DNA from 4 places in the Sphaerisporangium sp. NPDC088356 genome. Region 3 is predicted to be linked to each of the others. Evidence: riboswitches for the same ligand, from Rfam matches in the RefSeq annotation. Region 3 holds a riboswitch; each other region holds the start of a gene.
What was found. Region 3 has a riboswitch for cyclic di-AMP ahead of AB0O34_RS12065 (NlpC/P60 family protein). Riboswitches for the same ligand answer to the same signal wherever they lie in the genome.

Region 1 (4,253 bases), on a different contig from region 3:
GTGCTATTGGACGACACTCCCGACGATCCCGGCCTTGTCCGTCTCGACCTGCCGCCGGGAAGCTCGGTCCTGGACGCCACCGAGGCGCTGGAGTCCCTCCTGGCCGACGACGCCTCGATCGAGTACGCCGTCCTCGTGGTGGGAGACCAGGTCGCCGGTGTCTCCAGCCGGTCCCGACTCGTACGCCTCGGCTCGGCGGTGCTGCGATCGCTTGGAGACGGCGCGGGCGCGACGCTTCCCGGCGAGTCGCTCCGCTACCGGATCATCCGCTTCGCCTGCGCGACGTGCGGCTCGGCGACGCGACGGGTCCACCTCGATCCCCGCATGACGCCCACGTGCCCTCAGGGGCACGGGCCGATGGAGACGCGCAGGTGAGCCTGGACGCGCTGGCCAAGCCCGGCATCTCCGGAGGACGGTTCCTCCTGGTCGACTACCTGCCCACCTATGCGGCCTCCCTCATGGTCCTGGTGCTGGTGTGGGCGGGCGCGCCCGGCCGCCCGGTCGACTTCGGGCGCGCCTGGCGTACGGCCGCGGGACTCCGGACCGGTGAGGTGGTGCTGCTCGGGGTCGCGATCACGCTGCTCGCCGTCCTCGGCACCCCGTTGCAGCTGGCGCTGGTCCGCCTGCTGGAGGGCGAATGGCCGCCGGCCGGCCTGGCCAGGCGCTCTCGTGCGAGGCAGGGACGCCTCCGGGCACGGCTGGCCTCCGCGGAGGAACTACCCGAGAGCCAGGAGGGCACGGCCGAGGGACAGGCGGGCACGGTCGAAGGTCAGGAGGGCACGGCCGAGGGACCGGCGGCGGGAGCCGAGACGTATGTGGCGGAAGCCGGGATCCAGGCCGCCGGGGTGGCCGGCACCCGGCTACGGCGGCTGTACCCGCCCGCGGAGCTGCTGCGGCCGACCGCACTCGGGAATGTCCTGGCGGCCACAGAGTCCCAGGCCGGCGAGCCGTACGGGCTCGACGCCGTGGTGGCGTGGCCGCGCCTCTATCCGCTCCTCGGCGAGAACGTCAAGGCCGTCGTCGACGACCGGCGCGACATCCTGGACACCTCCGCCCGCCTGTCGGTGACGATGGCCGCGACCGCGGTGGTGGCGGGCGCGCTGCTGGCCCGCTCGGGATGGTGGCTGCTGCTGGCCTTGGTGCCGCTGGTGATCGCCCGAGTGGCGTACGTGGGGGCCGTCCACGCCGCCGTCGCCTACGGGGAGGCCGTGCGGGCCGCCATCGACCTCCACCGCTTCACGCTCGTCGACGCCCTGCGCCTCCCGCTCCCCCGCGACCCGGACGACGAGCACCGTCGCAACACCTACCTGTGCGACCTGTGGCGCCAGGGCATCCCCATGCCGCCGGAACCGTACCGCCACCCGTCGCCGCCGGACGACGCCCGTACCTCGCATGTGGACAGGCGGCCACCCCGGCGGCGCTAGTCGTTCTCCCGTGCCGGTCACGTTCATTCAGTGTGCGCCGCGGTGTCGGTGGGCTTGCCCTCCGGAACCTCGTCGTGTTCCGGCGCTGGCCGCGGAAGTTCGGACGCGTCGTGGATCGCGGGCCGCGGCCTCACGAGCAAGCGCCCCGGGAAATGACTGTGGGCACCCGCCGTCAAGTGGAGAGTGCCCAGGTCATCGGTCAAAGCGTGGTGCGCCGCCAGGGACTCGAACCCCGGACCCGCTGATTAAGAGTCAGCTGCTCTAACCAACTGAGCTAGCGGCGCGTGACTACGGTGACTTTAGCAGTCCTGGCCTGGCTCCGCACATCCACAGTGGTGATGCGGGGCTTTCAGGTGGTTCTCCGTGAGGCCTTCCGTACGGAGGCCTCCGGGTGTCAGCCGTTGGCGAGGACCACAGGGGCCGGGGGCTTGGCGGGGTTCTTGTCGACGACGCCCCACGCGCCGTTGGAGAACGGGACCGGGTAGTTCTTCTTGCCCACGCCGTTGCCCCACTTGGTGATGACGTAGTCGACCTTGATGTGGCCGGCGTCGAAACCGGTCACCACCAGGGAGGAGTTGTTGAAGGTGCCGCCGGTCAGCTCCGCGAAGGTCTTCCCGTCGATGTCCAGCATGACGCCGCTCTCGGACGGGATGCCCGGGCCTCGGTCACCGATGAAGAAGGGGGCCTTCTTGTCCTTGTAGAGGACGTACCCCTCGGTTCCGAGCGGCCAGCTGGGGCTGGCGAACAGGCCCTTCTGCATGGGCTTGCCGATGGCCGGCAGTCCCGTGTCACCCATACGGCCGGAGGAGTCGTCCCAGAAGTACGACGCCTTGGTCGAGCCCTTGAGCAGCATCGGCTTCGAGGCCTGGGTTTGAACGGGGGTCAGGGGCTTGTCATCGGCGTGGGCTGTGCTGGTGGCGCAGACGGCGGTCGCGCATGCGAGGGCGACTCCGGCGAAGCCTGACGTCCATCGACATTTGGGGGTGTTCTTGAAAAAAGGCATGGAGGATAGGATCTTTCGTCAGAAGACAAGGGGACCCGCGCTCCGAGAGTCAAGATTTCGGTGCGGGGGGTGGAAAGCGCTCTCAGGATGCGAGCGAGACCACAGGGGTCGATCGCGGCGCTGAGCGCGCGTCCGTATTCGTCCGTTAGCGACGGCGGATTGCCATCATGTGTCACAGAGGGATCGCTCGGTGCACGGCTGCTAGCAGCCGACTCGCCCGCCGCTTCTGACGGCGAGATCCGGGTCTAGGGTTGCCCGGCGGACTGACTGCGCGGAGTGAGGTGCTCCACTCGGGTCTCCTCTCCAATCACGTCTACCGGGTTAGCTGACGGGTTCGGGCTTGGAGTCGCCCTACCGCTTGCGCGGATTCACCCCGAAGAACTTGGGTCCCCGGTTCCCCTGGGCCTGATGGGCCTTGGAGATTCGACACTTGAGGCGGCGGCCTTCGGCTGAAGACCAGGTCACCACCCCTTTCGTGGTTGAAACCTTACCCACCAAGTCAGGACAAAGCAAACGAAATCACTACAAAGCATTATAAGATCTACCTTCGCACCACAAACCCCCACACTTCGGACATTAGGGTCCATGGCGAGTTCAGCGTAGGGGCCGGCGGGGAGATCAATGTGACGCCTGTGACTGCTGATGAACATGGCACACGAATGGCATGAAAAAGCGCACGCCCGTACGTCGAGACGGGCGTGCGCGAAGGGTGGGAAGTGCCGCGCGGGCGCGGCGAGGGGGTCGACGGTCAAGAGCCTGGAGACATGAATCGGGGCCGGACAGTCCCCCGCCTGCCCGGCCCCGATCTACACGGTCCAGCGCCGATGCCTTCCCCCAAACGCACCGGGCGGTCCCGCTGTACGGACGCGGTCCCCCACCGCGTCCTTCTGGCAAAAAGCTCTGCGGCGCCCTCTCGGGCGGCTGGTCGCATCCCTCTTGACCTGCCTTAACACTACATACCGGGGCCTGAGCTACTCGTCATCCCCGGGTATAGATTCGGTCTAAGTCGCTCGGATGACCGGGTACGGCCGGACCCGCCGGGCCAGGCGGCTATTCGGGCAGTTCGACCTTGACCTCGGTGCCCTTTTCGAGGGAGCGGCTGACCGTGCAGTGCCGCTCGTGGACCCGGTGGGCCACGGCGCGGAAGACCTCGTCCGCCTCCGCGTCGCCCTCGGGCAGCTCGACGTCGTACGTGATCGTGACCGGGCCGAGCAGCGTGGGCTCGGCCTTCTCCGCCTGGACCGTCATCGCCAGCCGTACGAGCCTGTGCCCGCGCTGGGCGGTGAGCGGCTCGACGGTCACGATGTTGCAGCCTCCGACCGCGGCGAGCAGCAGCTCCACGGGGGTGAAGACCCCCTCCTGGTCGCCGCTGCCCATCGCGACCTCCGCTCCGCGCGCGTTGCGCGCCACGAAGCCGTCGTCAGTACGCTCCACATTTACCGATGCCATGCTCTGGAGCCTAGAGCCGGCCGTGAACGCTCAGGCGTCGGGGTGCTCGGAAAGGTAGGCGATGTAGACCGGGCGCAGCGCCTCGCCCAGCTCGCCCTCACCGGAGGCCATCGCGTCGCTGAGAAGCGCCGAGACCCGGCTGAGGTCGTTGGCCGTCTCGTCCGAGTGACCGCTCGCGGCCTCGGCCGCCGGGATCACCTTCAGCAGTTCCCACAGGAAGCCGAAGTCGCCGTGCGCCACCGCGTAGCGCACCGCCCTGTCGTGGAGCTCCTTGGGCGTCAGCGACTGCAGCTCGTCCTGGTCCATTACGGCTCACCCCCTTTTATGGCCCTTTCCCCGTGATCAGGGGGATATGCACATCAGGCCAGCCGGACGAT
Region 2 (4,253 bases), on a different contig from region 3:
CATCGGCCTGCACGAGGTGGGGCACCTCGTCCCCGCCAAGATCTTCGGGGTGAAGGTCACGCAGTACATGGTGGGTTTCGGGCCCACCATGTGGTCGCGGCGCCGTGGCGAAACCGAATACGGCATGAAGTGGATTCCGCTCGGCGGCTACATTCGCATGATCGGCATGCTGCCCCCGAAGCCCAACGACGATCCGACCAAGCTCCGCAGCATGTCCACCGGGCCCTGGCAGGGGCTCATCGAGACCGCCCGTCAGGCGTCGCTGGAGGAGATCCGGCCGGGTGACGGCGAGCGGGTCTTCTACCGCAAGCCCTGGTGGCAGAAGATCATCATCATGTCCGGCGGGCCCGCCATGAACTTCGTGCTGGCCTTCGTCCTGTTCGCCATCATCATCATGGGGTTCGGCGTCCAGGTCATGAAGCCGGTCGTGGCCGAGGTCTCCAAGTGCGTCATGACCCAGGCCGAGCAGGCGAAGGGCCAGAAGTGCACGCCCTCGCACCCGCTGACCCCCGCGGCACTGGCCGGCCTGAAGGTGAACGACAAGATCGTCTCCCTCGCCGGCAAGCCGGTGGCCTCCTGGGAGGAGGCGACCAGCGTCGTCCGGGCGCACGGCGCCGGGCCCGTCGCCATCGGCATCGAGCGCGGCGGCAAGCCCATGACTCTCAACGCCAACCTCGTCGCGCAGGACCGCCCGTCGGTCGACGACCCGACCAAGATCGACAAGGCCGTCGGCTTCCTCGGTGTGAGCCCCACCGTCGTCCTCGAGAAGCAGGGCCCCGGTTACGTCGTCGGCGTCATGTGGGACGTGACCAAGCGCAGCGCCCAGGCACTCACGAGATTCCCCGAGAAGCTCGTCGGCGTCTGGCAGGCGGCCTTCGGCGGAGGCGAGCGCGACCTCAACAGCCCGATGAGCGTCGTGGGCGCGGGCCGCATCGGCGGCGAGATCGCCGCGGCGCCCGTACCGGTGGAGAACAAGATCGTCGGGTTGCTCCAGCTGCTCGCCGGGGTGAACCTCGCGGTGGGCCTGTTCAACCTGATCCCGCTGATGCCCCTCGACGGCGGCCAGATCGCCGGAGGCCTCTGGGAGGGGCTCAAGCGTGGGTACGCCAAGGTGCGCCGACGTCCGGCCCCCGGCCATGTCGACATCGCCAAGGCGCTGCCCCTGACGTATGCCATGGCGGCGGTGCTCCTGGTCATGGGCACCCTGCTCATCTACGCCGACATCGTCAACCCGATCCGCCTGTCGGGCTGACCGGCAGGCCCACGGCGATCCGAACAGGTGATCGATGTTCTAGGGTGAGCACGTGGAGATCGAGCCGTCGCAGGCGCTGGAGCGGCTACGACGCCTGTGCCTGGCCCTGCCCGAGACGAGCGAGCGGCTGAGCCACGGCGCGCCGACCTGGTTCGTGCGTGGCAAGAAGACCTTCGTGACGCTGGCCGACCACCATCATGACGACCGCCTGGCCTTCTGGTGCGCGGCGCCGCCCGGCGCCCAGCAGGCGATGGTCGCCGAGGAGCCCGAGCGGTTCTTCCGCCCGCCCTATGTCGGGCATCGTGGCTGGCTCGGCGTCTACCTCGACGTCCCCGCCGACTGGGCCGAGATCGCCGAGATCGTCACCGAGGCCTACCGCCTGATCGCCCCCAAGAGCCTCACCGCCCGGCTCGGCTGACCACCGGCCGGCCGGTGGCTAGTACATCGAGATGTGGACATGGTCGAAGTGGTTCGCGGTGACGCCGCCACGGTTCGACATGGCACGCCAGCCGGGGAATCCCAGGTTGTAGATCCGCTGCTTGTAGATGACGTACTTCACGCCCAGCTTGCGGCCGTTCTTGATGGCCCACGCGGCGATCTGGTCGCCCAGCGCGGCCTCCCCGGCCGAGGGCATCGCGCCGCCTGAGCTCAGCATGAAGTCGCATGCGCGGCCCAGCGGGTGCTCACCGCCGTCGTTCTCCGCGCGGTAGCAGCCGACCGGGAAGCCGAGGGAGAAGTGGCTCTTCACCTCGGCCCGCATCAGTCGTGTCCTCGGGGTGATGTTGTCGCCGCCGGTGGGAAGCTCCGGAGCCCACGACCCGTTCGCCCGCTTGCCCGGCGCGGTCGGTACGAGCTGGTCGAGCTTGTCCTTGATCTGCCCGATCAGCTTCTCGGCGTCCTTGCGCTGGCCGGTCACCTCGACGACGTCGTCGCGGAGCTGCTTGGTCAGCTCGGCCGCGTCGTCGGCGGCCTTCTTGCGGGCGTCCCTGGCCGAGGCGAACCCCGCCAGCTTCGCCGACTGCTCGGCCTGGAGCTGCTGCAGCATGGCGGCGTCGCCGTATCCCGGGGCCATGAGCTCGCCCACCATGCCGAGGCCGCCCGCCTGGTAGCGGAGCTGGGCGATGTCGCCGACCTGCCCCTGCGCCGCCTTGAGGTCCGTCTCGGCGCTCACCAGGCGCTCGCGTGCCGACTTCTCGGCCGCCTTGGCCTTGGCGACGGCGACGCGCTTGGCGTTGTACTCGCCGATCAGCTTGTCGACCTTCTTGCCGAGGGAGGCGAGCTGCGACTTGAGTTGTTTCTCTGTGGGTTTCGGCGCGGCGTTTCCCGCCGTCGCCTGGCCGAGCATGAGCCCGGCCGCGGTCAGAACGCTGGCGGCCACGTAGGCGTAGCGGCCCGAAGTCGGGGGCAGAGCCCACTCCTCTCCATCTGCCGACCGGGTTAGCTGACGGGTTCGGGCCGGAGTCGCCCTACCACGAAGTGGATTCACCCCAAGAACCAATGGGTCCCCGGTTCCCAGGCGGGGCACCTGGGATTAGGCACACCAGCCGATACGGCCGGTGTGCGATGGATGGTAGTGGTAAAGCCCCCTTTGTGGCGACTTGGGGGCGGAAATCACCCCAGGTCATCCTGGGACCGGAGCAGCCGGGCCGCCTCCTCGGGGAGGACGTCGTTCACGAAGGCGCCCATCGCGGACTCGGAACCGGCCAGGTACTTCAGCTTCTCCTTGGCCCGCCGGATGCTGAACAGCTGGAGGTGCAGGTAGGCGAGGTCGCGCCCGGTGCGCACCGGGGCCTGGTGCCATGCCGCGACGTACGGCATCGGCACGCCGAACAGGCCGTCCAGCCGCCGGAGCACATCGGTGTAGAGGGGGCCGAAGGCGGCGCGCTCCTCGGCGTCCAGCGAGCACAGGTCGGGGACCTGGCGGTTCAGGTAGACGTTCACCTCGAACGGCCACCGGGCCGCGGCCGGGACGAACGCCGTCCAGTGGTCGTTCGACGCCACCAGGCGCGTCTCGGCCTTCCGCTCGGCAGCGAGCACGTCGGCGAACAGGTTGCCCCCCGTCCGCTCGCGGTATCGCCCGGCGGAGGCCAGCATCTGCCGGGTGCGGGGCGTCACGTAGGGATAGGCGTAGATCTGCCCGTGCGGGTGGGACAGCGTGATGCCGATCTCGGCGCCGCGGTTCTCGAAGCAGAACACCTGCTCCACGCCGGGCAGCGCCGCGAGCTCCGCCGTGCGGTCGGCCCAGGCCGTGAGAACCAGGTCCACCTGCTCGGGGGAGAGGGCGGCGAACGACGACCCGTGCTCGGAGGTGAAGCACACCACCTCGCAGCGGCCGAGGCCGGGCCGTACCTCGCTCAGGCCGCCCACCTGCTCGTAGTCGCCCGCGTGGAAGCTGAAGGACGGGAACCGGTTCTCGAAGACGGCGACGTCGTACTCGGGGGAGGGGATCTCGGTCGCCCGGCCCGGCGCCGAGGGGCACAGGGGGCACTCGGCGGCGGGAGGCAGGAACGTACGGCTCTGCCGATGGCCGGCGACCGCGACCCACTCGTCCATGACCGGGTCGTGGCGCAGCTCGGAGGCCGGAGGACGCGGGGGCAGCTCGCGGGTGTCGGGCGTGCTCCGGTCGGCGTCGTCGCGGCGGTCGAAGTAGATCAGCTCGCGGCCGTCGGCGAGGCGGATGGCCGTGCGCTTCACTGGGCCACCACCTGCGGTGCGCCGGCGGGATCGGTGAGGATCAGGGTGCCGACCTGGTCGGAAAGAGTCGAACCGGCCTCCTCGGGCAGGCCCGTGTCGCTGATCACGACGTGGGCCTCCTCCAGCTTGGCGATCGTGCTTATGCCCACGGTGCCCCACTTGGTGTGGTCGGCGAGCACGACGAGCTGCTGCGCGGCCGCGACCAGCTCGCGGTTCGTCTCGGCCTCCAGCAGGTTGGGAGTCGTGAACCCCGCCCTGAGGTTCATGCCGTGCACGCCCAGCATGAGCGTGTCGACGTTCAGCTGGC
Region 3 (4,253 bases):
TCCCGGGAGAATGACATTCCCCCGGGATCAGACGGTGTGGGATTGAGCGACGATGATCTTCTTTTGCTCGCCGAGTTGGCCAAGGGCGTGACAGTCGACAGGGTGGGTCGCCGGCTGGATGTGAGCGGTCGCACGGTGCGGCGCCGCCTCCGGGGCATCTGCGACCGCATCGGCGTCGCCACCGCCATCGAGGCGGTGGCCTGGGCGGCGCGTCGCCGGCTCATCTAGCCGATGGTGCGGGCCGTGCGGCGAGGAGTGCGCGGCGGGCAGGCCTGAACCACTGCCTGCCCGCGTGTCGCTCTGTGCCGTGCGTGTGGCCTGCCCTGTGCCGTGCGTGTGGCTCCTCTGCGCCGTGCGGGCGCGGGCGGTGCCTTCGGGCGGTCAGTCGGCGATGCGCACGCCGCCGGCGAACGGCCGGTTGCCGAGGGGGGCCACCCGCACGACGTCACCGGTGTGAGGCGCGTGCACCATCATGCCGCCGCCGATGTAGATGCCCACGTGGTGCAGGTCGTTGTAGAAGAAGACCAGGTCGCCTGGCCGAAGATCCTGCCGGGACACGTGGGTTCCCGCGGTCCACTGGTCGCCGGTGTAGTGGGGGAGGCTGATGCCGACCTTCTGGTAGGCCCACATGACCAGGCCGGAACAGTCGAAGGTGGTCGGGCCCGCGGCGCCCCAGACGTACGGCCTGAGCTGCTGCGTCAGCGCCCACTTGGCGGCCTCGGCGGCCTTGCCCTGACCCGGGATCGGGATGTCGATCTTCGTCGCCCTGCCGAACGACTGGCCGGCCTGGGACAGAGCCCGCTTGAACAGGCTGCTCTCGGTCTTGGAGACCAGGGCGCGGATCTTGTCGCGCTGGGACGACAGGTCGGTGACGAGCTTTTTGACCTCGACCTCGCGGGCCTTGGCGCTCGCCTTGGCGCGCTCGGCCATGTCCATGGCCTTGGTGATCTGCGAGACCTCCTCGCCCTGCTGCAGTTGGAGGGCGTAGGTGGTGGCCGCACGGTCGAGGTAGCCGGCGGGGTCGCCGGACATGGCGAGGGCCAGCGAGGAGTCGATGCCGCCGGTCATGTAGGCGTCCTGCGCGTACAGCCCGGCCTTGCGGCGCTTCTCCTCCAGATCGGTCTGGCTCTTGGCCAGCGTCTTCTTGGCGAGATCGGCGGAACGCTGCGCCTGCTTGAGGCGCTCCTTCTGGCCGTTGTACTGCTCGGTGAGTGACTCGATCTGGTTGTAGAGGTGCTCGACCTGGGTCTTCAGCTGGTTCAGGCTGGGCTTGGGATCGGCGGTCGCGGTCATCAGCGGCGACCCGAAGGTCACGGCCGTCAGGGTGACGGTGACGAGCGCGATACGGCGTGGGAGGCGCTTGGGCGCTCCCATGACCGTGCCGAGCCAGGAACGCGGGCTCCGCTCTCGGGAGCGGGCATGCCTGCCTTCGCTCTTTCCGGGCGTGCGCCTAGGCTGCACCAACAAGCTCCTCTCCTCGGCCGCCTACCGGGTTAGCTGACGGGTTCGGGCCGGAGTAGCCCTACCGAGTGCGTGACCATGGAGGATCGCGATGCCTCCCTCTCGGATTCACCCCAGGGGTGGTGGTTCGCCGGGGTGTGCCCCGTGTCTCACCATTGGGTCCCCGGCTCCCCGCCACTTTGGATGTGGCCGGGATTAGGCGGTTTCAGCCACCGCTGCGCGATGACCGACATTGACGCTGGACACTAGTGCAGTCGAGGTTCCTGCTCAACCAGAACTGCGAATTCTGTTGAGGTTTCACAACCGGCGTGTCACGAGAAGATCACGCCCGCTGCGACGACGGGCCCACGTTACCCTGGGTTTACTGGTCTTTGGGGGTCACTTGCCGCAGAAAATCGCAGGTCCGTCACCGCATCGGCTATGAAATGTCGACAAGGCCATGGATTTCGACGCACGGCACTCGCTCGGCTACCCAGCGCGACAGCAGTGGGGACGGAAGGGGTTTTGGGTCCGTCCGTTATGGCGCGCGAACCGGCACAGCCGGAAAAGCCGGGCCGTCGTAGGCCGGATACGCTGGCCGGTCATGGAGCAGGTCGTGGAGCCCGTACGCGCCGGCAGCACGCTCGTCGTCAGGCGAGCCCGCACTCCCGATGTCCGGACCATCAGGCGACTGGTCGACACCTATTCCGGCGACGGCCCCCGCTTGCTGCGCAAGTCGACCGTCACCCTCTACGAGGACGTCCAGGAGTTCTGGGTCGCCGAGAGCGACGGTGTCGTGGTGGGCTGCGGGGCGCTGCACGTGCTCTGGGAGGACCTCGCGGAGATCCGCACCGTCGCCGTCGACGTGAGCTGCCGCGGCCTCGGCATCGGCCACATGATCGTGGCGGCGCTGCTGGACACCGCGCGGGAGCTAGGTTTGCAGAGGGTCTTCTGCCTCACCTTCGAGGTCGGATTCTTCGCCAAGCACGGGTTCGAGGAGGTCCAGGGCACTCCGGTGTCTCCGGAGGTGTACGCCGAGTTGCTCGACTCCTACGATGAGGGCGTGGCCGAGTTCCTCGATCTGGAACACGTAAAGCCGAACACTCTCGGTAACACGCGCATGCTTCTCCATCTGATCCCGCGATCTTGACCTCCAGGATGACGCGATGGAAAGGTGACTGCTGATGCCACTGTCGCTACGTTGGGCAACACCACAGCATGTGTGTCTGACATGCCGCATGCGAAGCCGAAGTGAGGTGACACGGTGAGCACCGGACAGCCGCCGTACCCACGGGACGAGCCGGACGACGATCAATCGTCATCCGGATCTCCGCAATATGGGCAGCAGCACAACGCCGATCGGCCCCTCCCGGGCGCAGATCCGGAGGTGACGGTCGTTCACCGTCCCCAGCCGACATCAGAGAACAGCTACGGCCAGCAGTCCTACGGCCAGCAGTCCTACGGGCAGCAGCCGTACGGCCAGCAGGGGGCTTACGGGCAGCAGAGCGGCACCGGAGCGTACGGCCAGGGCTACCCCCAGCAGCCGTACGGTCAGCAGGGTCAGCAGGCATATGGCCAGCAGGGCCAGCAGGGTCAGCAGGACTCGCAGCCGAGTTCCGGCCAGCAGTACGGCCAGCAAGGAGCCTACGGGGCGCAGGGCGGCACCGGAGCGTACGGCCAGCAGCCGCAGTACGGCCAGCAGGGGCAGCAGGGCTATGGCCAGCAGCCCGGTTATGACCAGCAGCAGGCGTACGGCCAGCAGCAGTATGGCCAGCAGGGCGCCTACGGTCAGCAGTCGCAGTACGGCCAGCAGGGTTACGGCCAGCAGCCCGGCCAGGACCAGCAGCAGGCGTACGGCCAGCAGGCCCCGTACGGTCAGCAGCAGTACGGTCAGCAGCAGTACGGCCAGCAGGGCTACGGCGACCAGCAGTACGGTCAGCCGCAGTACGGGCAGCAGCAGGCCGCCTATGGCCAGCAGCCGCAGTACGGCCAGCAGGGGTACGCCCCGCAGGGCTACGGCCAGCCGGGTTACCCGCAGGGCGGCTACCAGCAGCCGTACGCTCCGGCGGGCGTGCAGCCCCCGGGCGCGCCGGCGCCTCTGGCTGAGTGGTGGCAGCGCCTGGTCGCCCGCATCATCGACGGGGTGATCCTCGGGATCCCGTGGTTGATCATCAACATCGCGCTGACGGCGATCCTCGTGACTTCGGCCAGCTTCGACGTCAACACGGGAGCGGTCACTCCCGGAGGCGGGGCCTTCCTCGCGTTGCTGCTGAACTCGCTGCTCGTCGGCGCCACGTGGATCGCCTACGAGTTCCTGATGCTCAAGCAGCGCGGCCAGACGGTCGGCAAGATCGTGATGGGCATCAAGGTCGTCGCGGTGGGCGGCACGCTGGACGCCGGCGGCCTGAAGACCGACACGGCGATCAAGCGGGCGGCCGTCCTCTGGGGACCGCCGCAGCTTCTCCAGTGGATTCCTCTGGTGAGCTGGGTCGGCTGGATCTTCTACCTGGTGAACGTGCTCTGGCAGTTCTGGGACAAGCCGCTCCAGCAGTGCCTTCACGACAAGGCCGCGAGCACCATCGTCGTCAAGATCAAGTAAGGCCGGCGAAAGGGCCGGGGGATGCCGTCCTCCGGCCCTTTTTCCTGCCCGCGTCCACCCGTGGGGCGTCTGCTCCCGCCGTCGCATTCTGTCCACGACGCCCCTCGCGTACCGTTCGCGAGACCCTTGGCGCGATCCGTGAGACCCTCAGGCAACCCGTCCGTGAAAATCCCGGAAAAACCGCACCTGAACTCCAGCGCAGTGCTCATGGAAG
Region 4 (4,253 bases), on a different contig from region 3:
CGCCGTGCCCGCACGCGCGCTGGCGGACGACGACCCGGCGCTGCTCGACCAGCTCCTGGCCATTCCGCACCTGCATCTGGTCGTCGACGGCTACAACGTCACCAAGACCGGTTATCCGTCGCTGACCCTGCTTGACCAGCGCTCGCGGTTGCTCACGGGGCTCGGCGGCCTCGCCGTGCAGACCAGGGTCGAGGTCACGTGCGCGTTCGACGGCGCGGAGCTGAACGGCCCGGTCCAGGTGTCCGCGCCGCGCGGCGTTCGCGTGCTGTTCAGCGCCCCTGGCGAGATCGCCGACGACCTCATCCGGCAGCTCGTCCGCGCGGAGCCCCCGGGCCGTGCGGTGGCCGTCGTGTCGTCCGACCGCGAGGTGGCCGACTCGGTGCGCCGCATGGGCGCCCGGCCCGTGCCTGCCACCTTGCTGCTCCGCCGCCTCAGCCGCGCCTGAACCGGCCGATTCGTCGTCTCCGGGCCCGTCTGGGCCCGAGGTCTGGGGTGCCCCCTGAACTCCCGCGCGTCCGCTAAACCGGGGTTGTCTTATTGAAACCAATTCCCGATGAAAAGGTGCAGTTAGCGGTACGACTTCTGTAGGATCACGCCCCAGGTTGTCTCACTTGTCTCACATGAGGGGGCTGGCGTCCCAGTGGCCGTGCGTGGCATCCGGAGAGTCCGGCGGGTACCGGTGGCCGCCGGTCTCATCGCCGTCGTCTTGCTGACGCAGGCAGGCGGGGCGGAGGCGAAGCCCAAGCCCACGGTCGCCCAGACCAAGGCGAGGCTCGCCAAGCTGAACGACCAGGCCGACAAGGTGGTGGACCGCTACAACCTGGCCGGCGAGAACTGGAAGAAGGCCCGCAAGGAGTACAACGACCTCAACGGGCAGCTGAAGAAGCAGCTCGACACCATCGAGGGGCTCCGCGCCGGTCTGGTGTCGGTCGCGGTCAGCACCTACCAGTCGGGCGACATGCTGTCCTGGCCGAGCCTCATGACCCAGAACGACCCCGAGTCGCTGCTGAGCGGGCTCGCCTCGGTCGACCAGATGTCCGCGGGCCAGTCGCGCACCCTGACGGAGTTCGAGAACGCCACCCGCTCGATCAAGGGCCACCGCGACAAGGCCAAGGGCGCGTACGACAAGGCGATCAAGCTCCTCGACGACCTGCGCAAGCAGAAGAAGGACGTCGAGAAGCTGGTCGGCGAGCAGGAGCGCCTGCTCCGCAGCCTCAACGCCTACAACGCGGGCAACCCCAACAGTGCCGGCATCAAGTACACCGGCTCGGCCTCCGGCAACGCGCGCACGGCGCTCCAGTTCGCCTTCGCGCAGGTGGGCAAGCCCTACAGGTACGGCGGGACCGGTCCAGGCTCCTACGACTGCTCGGGCCTCACTCAGGCGGCCTGGCGTGCGGCCGGTGTCAGCCTTCCGCGCACCGCCGCCGAGCAGTACTCCTGGGGCGCCTCCCGCCGGGTCTCCCTGAACGCCCTGCAGCCGGGCGACCTGCTGTTCGCCTCCGGTCTCGGCCACGTCGGCATGTACGCGGGCGGCGGCAAGATGGTCCACGCCCCCCGCACGGGGGACGTCGTGAAGGTCGTCCCCCTCTCGTCCTACCGAGGGATCTTCGGCGCCATACGTCCCTGAGCGCCCTGCCCGGTGGCGGTGACGGGGTCGCCGAACTCGGTGGCCAGTGGGCCGAGGGCGTCCCACTGGCGGACGGCCCAGCCGACGGTGATCGGGGTCAGGCCGGGGATGGGCACGGGCAGGCGGTGCGGCTCACCCTGCCGTGACCGGGGACGGCGGCGCGGACGGCAGGTCCCTGTGCCGCCGGAGCGGCCCGGCGAGCAGGACCAGACCTGTCAGCGCGAGGGCGCCCGTGATGATCCACATTGACGGGCGGACGCCGATCGAGTCGCCGAGCACCCCGGCGATCAGGGCGCCCAGCGGGATCGTGCCGTAGTTGACGAACTGCATGCTGACCGAGACGCGGCCCATCAGCTCGCGGGGACAGTACATCTGGCGGAAGCTCGACTTGATGACGTTCCCCACGACCACGCCCGCGACGACGCCGAAGCCTCCCACGACCACGAAGGCCAGGCCGGCCCCCGGGCCGGCCAGCGGGCCGGCCAGCGGGATCAGCAGCCCGAACGGCGCACCGAACATCTCGCACGCCATGAGGGCGTGGGCGCTTCCCAGGCGCCGTCCCCGCCGGCTGGATGAAGATCGCTAACCCGAGGGGCTGGAGTGACGGATGTGACTCACGACAGGTCACGTTTCGGGATATGTGAGGGGAATCACATTTAGGTAACTCAGGCCCCTGATTTGCAGGCGTTATCCGTTAGTGATCACCTCTAATTGATCTACGAACTTGCCGCTGGCTTTGCCTGTATTTGAGGATCTGTGTAGTTTCTGGCCCGCGGCGAGCACGCCATGCCGTCGCGAGCAAAGCCGGTCGAACTGGCCGGCGCCGTAGAACAGATCCAATGGTCACCGCCGTCGAAGTAAGGCGCGATTCAGGACCGCAGGCAGCGGTGACCTGCCGAATCCGTGCGGCAAGGAGCACGGAACCGGGGAACCAATTGACCCTAAATGTGGGGTCAGGGGGTGAGTCGGCGCTATTGCGCCGTAGGGCGACTTCCAAGCCCGAATCCGTCAGCTAACCCGGTAGGCGTGAGTGGAAGAATCAAGGAGCGATCCTGTCCAGCACCACGCAAAACCCCTGCCTGTCTCGCTTCGCCCGCCTCTCCCTCGGCGGTGTCGTGCTCACCATGGCGGCCTCCACCGGGGCGGTCGCGATGCAGGCGACGGCGGCTGACGCCGCCACGGTGGCCAGCGCTCAGAGCTCCTCCAAGCTGAGCAAGGTCGCCAAACAGCGAATCAAGGCGCACACCGCCGTCTCCGTCGCCAAGAAGCAGCTCGGCGACCCGTACCGGTGGGGTGCGAGCGGCCCCGGCGCGTTCGACTGCTCGGGTCTGGTCATGTACGCCTGGCGCAAGGCCGGAGTGAAACTTCCTCGCATCGCGGCCAGCCAGTTCCGCAGTGTGAAGAAGAAGATCTCCTGGAAGAACCTCAAGCCCGGCGACCTGATGTTCTTCAGCGGTCTCGGCCATGTCGGCATGTACGTCGGGCACGGCAAGATGATCCACTCCCCGCACAGTGGTGCGAGGGTGCGCATCGACAAGCTGAACGGCTACCGCAAGGTCAGCTTCGTCGGAGCCGTCCGCCCCGGAGCGTGACCCGCGTGCCAGGGGACTTCCCAGGACTCCTTTCCCGAGAAGCCTCCCCGTCCGCACGCTGAGCACGCGAAGGTCGTGAGGGCCCCGTCCACCTCTCTCCCCTCGAGGCGGACGGGGCCTTCGCACGTCTCCGCCGGTTCCGCGCGGGCCTTGCCCGCCGGAGGCAGCAGGTAGATTGCCCGCATGCGCGTCGTCTGGCTCTGGGCCGCACTGGCGGGGCTGCTGGCCGCGCTGACGGGTCCTCCCGGCGCCGGCGGCCCGCTGTCCCTGGCGCACTCGGTGCTGCGCGAGCACCCGGAGATCTGGTCCGGGGCCGAGGTCGTCCAGGGCGAGCGTTCCGTCGTCATCGGCCGGGTGGGCAGTGCGGGCGGCCCGGGCCTCGCGGGGCTGTCGGACCTCGCCCGCAGGGCCGACCGTGCCGCGCTGACCGTCGCCGGGGTCGCGGGGCCGGTACGGCCGCTGATCCTGGTCCCCGCGACCACCGAGCAGGCGGCGCGGCTGGCCGCGCCCGCCGCGGTGAGCGGGCTCGCGGCGGTGGCCGGCACCGATCGCGTGATCATCGAACCACGCTCCTTCGCCCGCCTGACCGGCGCGGGCCGCGACGTCGTTTTGGCCCACGAGCTCACCCACGTCGCCACCGGGGCCGCGGCCGACGGGCGCACGCCCAAGTGGCTGATCGAGGGGTTCGCCGACTACGTGGGCTACCTCGGCACCGGGATCCCCGTGGCCTCGGCCGCGGCGGAGCTGGGCGCCGAGGTGCGCGCCGGGAGGGTCCCGGGGTCGCTCCCCGGCTCAGCCTCGTTCGCCGCCGGTTCCGCGCGGCTGGCGCAGGCGTACGAGGAGGCGTGGCTCGCCTGCCGGTATGTCGCGGGGCGCTTCGGCGAGCGTGCCCTCGTGACCCTCTACCGTGAGTCCATGCGAAGTGACCCGCGGACCGCGCTCGGCCGGGCTCTGGGGATGACCACGGAGGAGTTCACCGCCGCCTGGCGCGAGTACGTCCGAAGGGAGCTCGCGTGGCGGGGCTGACCGAGAAG

Region 1: another riboswitch for cyclic di-AMP. It lies ahead of AB0O34_RS01365 (hypothetical protein); the one in region 3 lies ahead of AB0O34_RS12065 (NlpC/P60 family protein).
Region 2: another riboswitch for cyclic di-AMP. It lies ahead of AB0O34_RS24110 (hypothetical protein); the one in region 3 lies ahead of AB0O34_RS12065 (NlpC/P60 family protein).
Region 4: another riboswitch for cyclic di-AMP. It lies ahead of AB0O34_RS32040 (C40 family peptidase); the one in region 3 lies ahead of AB0O34_RS12065 (NlpC/P60 family protein).

Annotation. Positions count from the first base shown of each region.
Region 1 is NZ_JBFBIK010000002.1:36,976-41,228, forward strand. It holds gene AB0O34_RS01350 (hypothetical protein) at 1-375, shown strand; gene AB0O34_RS01355 (hypothetical protein) at 372-1,424, shown strand; tRNA gene AB0O34_RS01360 (tRNA-Lys) at 1,632-1,708, opposite strand; gene AB0O34_RS01365 (hypothetical protein) at 1,819-2,427, opposite strand; cyclic di-AMP (ydaO/yuaA leader) riboswitch at 2,722-2,866, opposite strand; gene AB0O34_RS01370 (OsmC family protein) at 3,478-3,876, opposite strand; gene AB0O34_RS01375 (hypothetical protein) at 3,907-4,182, opposite strand; gene AB0O34_RS01380 (NADP-dependent oxidoreductase) at 4,236-4,253, opposite strand, start outside.
Region 2 is NZ_JBFBIK010000072.1:12,503-16,755, reverse strand. It holds gene AB0O34_RS24120 (site-2 protease family protein) at 1-1,252, shown strand, start outside; gene AB0O34_RS24115 (MmcQ/YjbR family DNA-binding protein) at 1,305-1,670, shown strand; gene AB0O34_RS24110 (hypothetical protein) at 1,689-2,630, opposite strand; cyclic di-AMP (ydaO/yuaA leader) riboswitch at 2,665-2,800, opposite strand; gene galT (galactose-1-phosphate uridylyltransferase) at 2,864-3,946, opposite strand; gene AB0O34_RS24100 (DeoR/GlpR family DNA-binding transcription regulator) at 3,943-4,253, opposite strand, start outside.
Region 3 is NZ_JBFBIK010000024.1:12,443-16,695, forward strand. It holds gene AB0O34_RS12060 (LuxR C-terminal-related transcriptional regulator) at 1-228, shown strand, start outside; gene AB0O34_RS12065 (NlpC/P60 family protein) at 382-1,461, opposite strand; cyclic di-AMP (ydaO/yuaA leader) riboswitch at 1,467-1,673, opposite strand; gene AB0O34_RS12070 (amino-acid N-acetyltransferase) at 2,057-2,590, shown strand; gene AB0O34_RS12075 (RDD family protein) at 2,828-4,039, shown strand.
Region 4 is NZ_JBFBIK010000137.1:3,456-7,708, reverse strand. It holds gene AB0O34_RS32055 (NYN domain-containing protein) at 1-445, shown strand, start outside; gene AB0O34_RS32050 (NlpC/P60 family protein) at 680-1,627, shown strand; gene AB0O34_RS32045 (hypothetical protein) at 1,760-2,146, opposite strand; cyclic di-AMP (ydaO/yuaA leader) riboswitch at 2,511-2,669, shown strand; gene AB0O34_RS32040 (C40 family peptidase) at 2,752-3,219, shown strand; gene AB0O34_RS32035 (hypothetical protein) at 3,403-4,245, shown strand; gene AB0O34_RS32030 (M48 family metallopeptidase) at 4,233-4,253, shown strand, end outside.